2 linked regions of the Desulfofalx alkaliphila DSM 12257 genome follow. The protein of the gene in region 2 interacts with the protein of the main gene of each other region in a pairwise test. Links are inferred from orthologs where the notes say so. Each region holds a gene or a part of one and is shown on either strand. Other genes may lie near its edges.

Evidence for each region. Proteins that work in one complex are often made in the same cells at the same time.
Region 1: the proteins of topA (region 2) and BR02_RS0105570 interact in binary tests that used the Escherichia coli proteins (3 or more experiments, as listed by UniProt). The link is inferred for Desulfofalx alkaliphila DSM 12257 from one-to-one orthologs.

What each region holds. Positions count from the first base shown.
Region 1 is NZ_JONT01000008.1:27,092-30,758, reverse strand. The notes cover bases 96-3,018. They hold BR02_RS0105570 (YigZ family protein), read left to right. Parts: upstream 96-1,211; coding sequence 1,212-1,826; downstream 1,827-3,018. Other genes in these bases: BR02_RS0105555 (inorganic phosphate transporter), read left to right, coding at 2,806-3,018; BR02_RS0105560 (MarR family winged helix-turn-helix transcriptional regulator), read left to right, coding at 2,236-2,739; BR02_RS0105565 (hypothetical protein), read left to right, coding at 1,869-2,108; BR02_RS0105575 (HD domain-containing phosphohydrolase), read right to left, coding at 96-1,101. Also shown: more of BR02_RS0105575, read right to left, coding at 1-95; more of BR02_RS0105555, read left to right, coding at 3,019-3,667.
Region 2 is NZ_JONT01000004.1:7,839-11,875, reverse strand. The notes cover bases 489-3,473. They hold topA (type I DNA topoisomerase), read right to left. Parts: upstream 3,093-3,473; coding sequence 885-3,092; downstream 489-884. Other genes in these bases: dprA (DNA-processing protein DprA), read right to left, coding at 3,198-3,473; trmFO (FADH(2)-oxidizing methylenetetrahydrofolate--tRNA-(uracil(54)-C(5))-methyltransferase TrmFO), read right to left, coding at 489-649. Also shown: more of trmFO, read right to left, coding at 1-488; more of dprA, read right to left, coding at 3,474-4,037. UniProt on the Escherichia coli protein: Releases the supercoiling and torsional tension of DNA, which is introduced during the DNA replication and transcription, by transiently cleaving and rejoining one strand of the DNA duplex.

The DNA of each region.
Region 1 (3,667 bases), on a different replicon or contig from region 2:
ATCCCTGGGTAACCCTGGGCGGTAAGGCCTGTCTTCTACCAAGGCAGTAAATATATCACTGACTGCCATAAGTCTTGCCTCTGCAGATAGGCCACTTGCATCGATTTTAAACGGATAGCCGTTACCGTTTAAACACTCATGATGATAGGCCGCCCACTGACTTATTTCCTCAAAACCATCCACCATATTTAAAATATTATAGGTGTAGTAGGTATGACACTTGATTATATTGTATTCCTCATTGGATAAAGGACCGGGCTTTTCTATTATTGATTCCGGAACCGCCAGCTTACCTAAATCGTGAAGTAAACCTGCCAACTGCAAAGCTTTAGCCTGGTTTTCCGAGTATCCGGCCAGCATGGCCATGCCGGCTGCCACCTTAGAGACCAAGCGGGAATGCAGGTGGGTAAAAGGGCTTTTATTGTCAATAATGCGTGCAAAGACCTCCCCTATACCCAATAAGTCTGTAAGGTTAACAACCTTTTCCGAGTTTTTAATTCTAGCCGTCAATAATTGCTCTGGGTTAACAGAAGTAAGCTCTAACCAAAAACTTTCTTTTTGGGCAATTTTCTTAAAGACCTTTACAATTCTAGGGTCAAATAATGACCCGGAATAATAATCGATTCTCTTGCTTATTTCATACCGCTGGTTGAGGATATGTTCATTCTCGCCAATAAGCACATCTACCCTGTCAGCCAGGTGAATGATTCTGCCGGCCAGTGGAATACCGTCTCCGGATAAACCGCTGCTGTTGCCTCCATCCCACCTATCATGATGGCACAACAAAATTTCTGCCAATGGATTTAACAATGGCGACAATTTCATCAAGCGATGACCATTAACGCAGTGATCAGAGGTTTCCCTCACTTCAAAAATTACTAACTCTGCCTTTTCCCGAAAAGTTTTAGCTCCGGCATCATGTAGCATAGCTGCATAGACCAGGTTATTTATATGGTTTTCTTCCACTTCAAGTTCTTGGGCAATTTGCTGGGCTATCAGCGCTACCCTAGTGTGATGGTGCATCAATCCCTTGCCATTGTAATCTAAGGCATGGGATAGGGCGGACAGTAATTTTAAAAAATTTATTCGTAAATCTTGCAAGAGTTTCCCTCCCTTTAAGCATTATTTCTACATCAGGAGCATTGATTCCTAGTTGCCATCCCTTGCTTAATGTATTAACTTAATTTAATATGTAGTTTGAGGTGGATTTAATGGATAAGCAATATGTTATGTTATGTAAACCTAATCGTTCGGAAATAGTAATTAAAAAATCACGGTTTATAGCTTCCGTATCCCCGGTAAATAATGAAGAAGAGGCTGCAAATTTTATACAACAGATAAAAGAGGAGCACAAACAAGCTACCCATAATGTATTTGCCTATGTTATTAATGAGCAAATACAACGTTACAGTGACGACGGTGAACCCAGCGGCACCGCAGGCAGACCGGTATTGGAGGTTATCAACAATAAGGGCTTGGTGAAAACCGCAGTGGTGGTAACCCGTTATTTTGGAGGCATAATGCTTGGTGCCGGTGGATTGGTGCGGGCTTATACCGAGGCGGCCGTCCTGGGTATTGAAGAAGCGGGAATAGCAGTAAAAACATTACATCAACAACTACATATAACCGTAGATTATAATTTATTTGGACTTGTAAAGAAAATCATTGAACAAAACCAGGGCCGGCATGTCGAAATAGCATATGAGCAGCATGTAAAAATATCTGCCTACTTCCTGTCAAAGGTCGCTCAATCCATCACCAGGGAATTAATTGATGCCACCGCAGCTCAGGTAACCATAGAAAAGGGCAAAGAAACTTATATCTAAAGGGCCGGCCGGTTAAAATACTGCCGAACAGGAGGCTACAAGATGGAAAAGATATCCTTAAATTTGCATCCCGACACAGACTGGGATGTCAATAATCAATTACAGCAAGCAATTAATGATCTGGGGCCGGGCGGTGAAATTAACATCACCCTTAAGTCATCGGAGGCAAGTCAAACAGACACAATTATAAGTTTACTCAGGGAAAACGGTTTTGATTATCAAACCAAGGGCAGTGATGACGGTAAGAGTCTTTACATTAACGCCAGGAGAAAAGTTCATTAGTTTCATTAAAGAGCCACAGGGCTCTTTTTTATTTTAACATTCATACCATAAATTTGTAGTATTTAATCTACAAAAAAAGGACTTTGGATTATTATGTATAATTACTTAACAAAAAGGATGTGGTGTTTTGCAAGATGCTAAAGATCTGGTTACTATGCATACACTGCTTAACCTAATCCGAGGTCTTTATAAGGCAGTGGATGAAGATTGGCGGAACTCAGCCACAAAAACCGGTTTAACTGTTTCACAACATCATTTGCTCTGGATACTTCATTTTGAAAACGGTGCCACCCTTTCACAAATAAGTGATTATGGCATATGGCACCTTTCAACGGTAATGGACTTGGTGGAGCGAATGGAAAAGGCAGGTTTAGTGCGTAAAGAAGTTGATACCAACGATGCTCGCACTAAGCGCGTCTTTATAACAGAGAAAGGAGAAAAAATTCTCCACTCTTCAATTCAGCATGTTTCTACCTTTAGGTTTTTTAAATTTCTAAAGGAAGATAAAGGTAATAATATTGAACAGCATATTAACTTGCTATACAACCTCAATAAAACTTTTCACGGGGACAGTTTTGTAAATTACGTTAAACAATCAAGCAGTAAACTGGAAAATGAAATAATTAACTAAAGTCGGTGTTTATTTATTACCTTCTTACATAAGTTTTTCTAAAGGTTAACCAAGGTAGGAGGACTTATGACAGAGGGTATTTTTCTTATTTTGCTTGTGGTTTTTCTGGCCCTAATATTTGATTTTATTAATGGATTTCACGATACCGCCAATGCCGTTGCAACCTCAATAGCCACCGGGGCATTATCTCCCCGGACGGCAATAATTCTGGCTTCATTTCTCAACCTATTGGGGGCACTGGCCTTTACCGGTGTAGCCCACACCATAGGGGAAGGCATTGCAAATCCTACACATCTTAACAATGGGCTGTATGTGGTATTGGCCGCGGTCCTGTCAGCCATTGGCTGGAATTTACTTACCTGGTACTTGGGACTGCCCAGCAGTTCCTCCCATGCTTTAATAGGTTCTTTGGCCGGTGCCCTTGCCGGCGCAGCGGGTTGGGATGCGGTCAACCTGTTAGGTTTGTTAATAATAATAAAGGTTTTAATTATTTCGCCGCTATTGGCAGTGGCCCTCGGTTTTTTAATGATGTCAGCAATCCGCTTGCTGCTTTCATTTCTAAGTTCGGCCAAAACTGAATTCTACTTTAAAAAAATGCAGGTTGTCACCGCTTCTTTTCAAGCCTTCAGCCACGGCACAAATGATGCGCAAAAGACAATGGGCGTCATTACCTTTGCCTTGGTAGCCGGCGGCCTGCAGCAAGATTTTTGCATTCCCCTGTGGGTTAAGTTGTCAGCGGCCATAGCAATGGCGGCAGGTACAGCGGTGGGGGGATGGCGCATTATTCAAACGGTAAGTAGAGGTATCACACCCTTATATCCATCCGGCGGCTTCTCTGCAGACCTAAGCTCGGCGGGAATTATCATTGGCGCAACAATACTGCACCTACCGCTAAGCACCACCCATGTCATTTCCTCTTCAATAATCG
Region 2 (4,037 bases):
CTTTCAGGGGCACCCTTTCGGCTTTAATTAACTGTTGATAAAAATTATCATATTCTTCTTCTGTCATGGGGCAATTCAGATAGGCAGCCTCACCTTTATTGTAACGGGATGCCTTAAATACTATATCCATATTTAATGACTCTAAGGTAACAATGGGTGCCGCCGCATCATAAAAGTAAAGGTAGTCATCACCTGTCAGCTGCTTTATTTTAGCGGCCAATGTATCCGAGGTCAGGGGACCGGTGGCTATAATGGTTATTCCATCTAACGGAAGGTCAGTGACTTCCTCACGAATTAACTCCACCTTGGGATGATTAACCAAAGCATCGGTAATATACTGGGAAAATAATTCCCTGTCCACCGCCAGCGCCCCTCCGGCAGGCACTCTTGTATTATAGGCGCTTTCTATAATTAAGGAGTTTAATTGTTCCATTTCTTTTTTCAACAAGCCCACTGCATTTTCAAGCATTACAGCACGTAAAGAATTGCTGCACACCAATTCAGCAAATTTTTCAGTATGATGGGCAGGGGACTTTTTCCGGGGGCGCATTTCATATAATCTTACGGGTATATTGTGTCTGGCCAGCTGCCAGGCAGCCTCTGACCCGGCTAATCCGGCTCCGATCACATTTACTTTGACTTCTCTCATTATCAGCAACCACATCTCCTGTAGTTTAGTAGAAAACTAATACAGCACCGGTGAACTCCTGCAGTGACGAACAGGTCTGTCTGCCTTTAATAGATAATTTGCACTATAATGGCCGACAATGTTGTCGGCCATCACCAAACATAACATCAAATACCCTTCGGACTTGGCTGTGCAGTTGAACCTTTTCCGGAGTGAGCATGGGGGATTGAGCTTTGGCCATTGGGCCCACCGGACATCAATTGTTTCCTCCAGAATAACTATTTGGGGAAACTGCAGCTTCTTCTACCAAAGGTTGATTTGTTTGCAAGTCAGCAACATGCTTATCTTCTTTGCTTTTTTCACCGACACTGTTACCGTTGATTCTGTAGCCACAGTTATTGTCAGAGCATTTAATATAAGTTTCTTTGTTACGGGCGTTTTTCTGTACCATATAACTATTGCATTGGGGACATTTTTCTTTAACAGGTTGATCCCAACTTACAAAATCACATTTGGGGTAATTACTACAGCCATAAAATTTTCTTCCTTTTTTGCTGCGCCTCAATACCACATCGCCTTGGCACCTTGGGCACTGTACACCGGTTGGTTCAAGCAGTGGTTTGGTAAATCTACAGTCGGGAAAGCCCGGACATGCTAAAAATTTACCGTAGCGCCCAAACTTTATAACTAAGTTTTTACCGCATTGGTCGCATATTTCATCGGTAACTTCATCTTCAATTTCCACTTTTCCTATGGCTTCTTCCGCCGTCTTTAATGTTTCACTGAAGGGAGTGTAGAATTTTCTCAATACATCTACCCAGTCTATTCCCCCTTCTTCTATTTTATCCAATTTTTCTTCCATTTCAGCTGTGAATTCTACATTAATAATATCAGGAAAATGGTTTTTAAGTAAATCAACTATAATTACACCTAATTCAGTGGGATAAAGTTGTTTGTTTTCTCTTACCACATAACCCCGTTTCTGTATTGTTTCCACAATGGGAGCATAGGTACTCGGTCTGCCGATACCTTGTTCCTCAAGGGCTTTTACTAAGGACGCATCGGTATACCGCGGAGGTGGTTGGGTGAAATGCTGTTTTGCAATCAAATCCTTTAAGTTTAATTTTTCACCCTGGGCCAATTCCGGCAATACACCCTCTTCATCCTTCTGCTCGTCATCCTGTTCTTCAATATATACCTGCATAAAACCAGGAAACTTAATAATTGAACCATTGGCCCTAAAGTTATAATTGCCGGCTTTAATATCTAAAGCGGTGGTATCTAACACCGCCGGAGCCATTTGACTGGCCACAAACCGTGACCAAATCAATTTATATAATTTGTACTGATCATTGGTTAAATATTTTTTTATTGAAACCGGGTCTAAATGTACATAGGTTGGTCTGATGGCCTCATGGGCATCTTGGACTTTATTATCTTTATTTCCCTTTTCCCCGGCTTGTTTTACCTTTTTGGGTACATAGGCCGGCCCAAATCTTTCTGCTATCAAGTCCTTTGCCTCTGACATTGCAGTTTCAGATACACGTTTAGAGTCGGTGCGTATATAGGTGACCAGACCGGTATGGCCTTCTTCACCAATTTCAAGACCTTCATAAAGCTGTTGGGCCACCACCATTGTTTTTCGTGCCGTAAAATTTAGTTTGCGATATGCCTCTTGCTGCAATGAACTGGTGGTAAAGGGGGGAGCCGGGTGTCTATACTTTTCTTTTCTAGTGATGGCATCCACCACAAAATCTTTACCCTTTAACTCATTGAGCACTTGGTCCATTTGCTCTTTGCTTTTAATTTCTATTTTTTTGTTTTTATGCTTGTTTAACTTAGCTTCAAAGGTACTTTGGCCGGGCTTGTTGAGCTTGGCAGTTAGAGACCAATATTCTTCAGGAACAAAGACATTTATTTCTTCCTCACGGTCAACAATCATGCGTACGGCAACAGATTGAACCCGCCCTGCCGAAAGTCCTTTTTTAACCTTACGCCATAATAAGGGGCTGAGGTTATAACCCACTAATCTATCCAATATACGGCGCGCTTGCTGGGCATTAACCAAATCTTGATCTATCAGTCTGGGTTGCTTTACAGCACGCTGAACGGCGCTTTTTGTAACCTCATTAAATTCAATTCGACAGGGGGTCTTTTCATCTATACCTAGAATCTTTTGTAAGTGCCAAGCAATGGCTTCCCCTTCACGATCAGGGTCAGCTGCCAGCAGCACCCTGTCTGATTTTTTAACAGCAGCTTTTAATTCTTTAATAATATCCCCTTTTCCTCGAATGGTGATATACTTAGGATTAAAATCATGTTCCACGTCAACGCCAAATTGACTTTTAGGCAAATCACGCACATGCCCCATGGAAGCTTTCACCTTATAATTACGGCCTAAAAATTTACTGATACTCTTTGCCTTCGCAGGTGATTCTACAATTACTATAGTTTTTTTTGCCAATATCTTACACCCCTAACAAACAACTTCGGTGCTGTTAGCGCTATTATTGCCACCACCGTTATTTTTAAATCTATCAAAGCCACTGCACATTTAGAACTAATGTTGTCATTTTACTGCCGCATACTTTTTGCCCGGCAGCTTTTTTATCAAACCTTTTATTTCTAAAAACATCAGAGCAGCCATAACCTCCTGGGAGGACGAAGAAACTTTTTGAATCAGTTCTTCTAAATATAGGGGGTCACCGCTCAACTCTTTATAAACAGCCTGTTCTGTTAGGCTTAGTTTTAGACCTGTGGCTTTACCCTTGTACTCCCCATTAAAAAGAGTGTCAATACCCAGTTCTTCTAATATATCCTCAACGCTTGTAACCGGTTTTGCACCCTGTTTAATTAACTTATGTGCACCCTCACTGAGTTTACTGTATATACTGCCGGGAACGGCCATGACGTCCCTTCCCTGTTCCAGGGCTAAGTCAGCTGTTATCAGTGCGCCGCTTTTATTCGCAGCCTCCACCACCACCACAACTTTGCACAGGCCGCTGATTATACGGTTGCGGGAAGGAAAATGCCAGGCTTCAGGCCGGGCACCTAAAGGAAACTCGGAAAGAACTGCTCCTTTCCTGGCAATTTCATCTAACAGCCGGGCATTTTCCGGCGGGTAGACCACATCTAATCCACATCCCAGCACTGCCACTGTATAACCACCGGCACCCATTGCCCCTCGATGGGCAGAGGAATCAACTCCGCGGGCAGCACCACTGACTACGGCAACCCTTCTTTGGGCCAGTTCTGCACTTAACCTTTGGGCCACAGCACGACCGTATGCAGTGGCCCTTCGCGAACCTACCAGTGCCACAGCATTATCGGTTAATGGCTCCAGGCTGCCTTTTACAAAAAGCACCGGCGGGGGATCAAAAATATCCCTAATTCTCCTGGGGTAATTTTC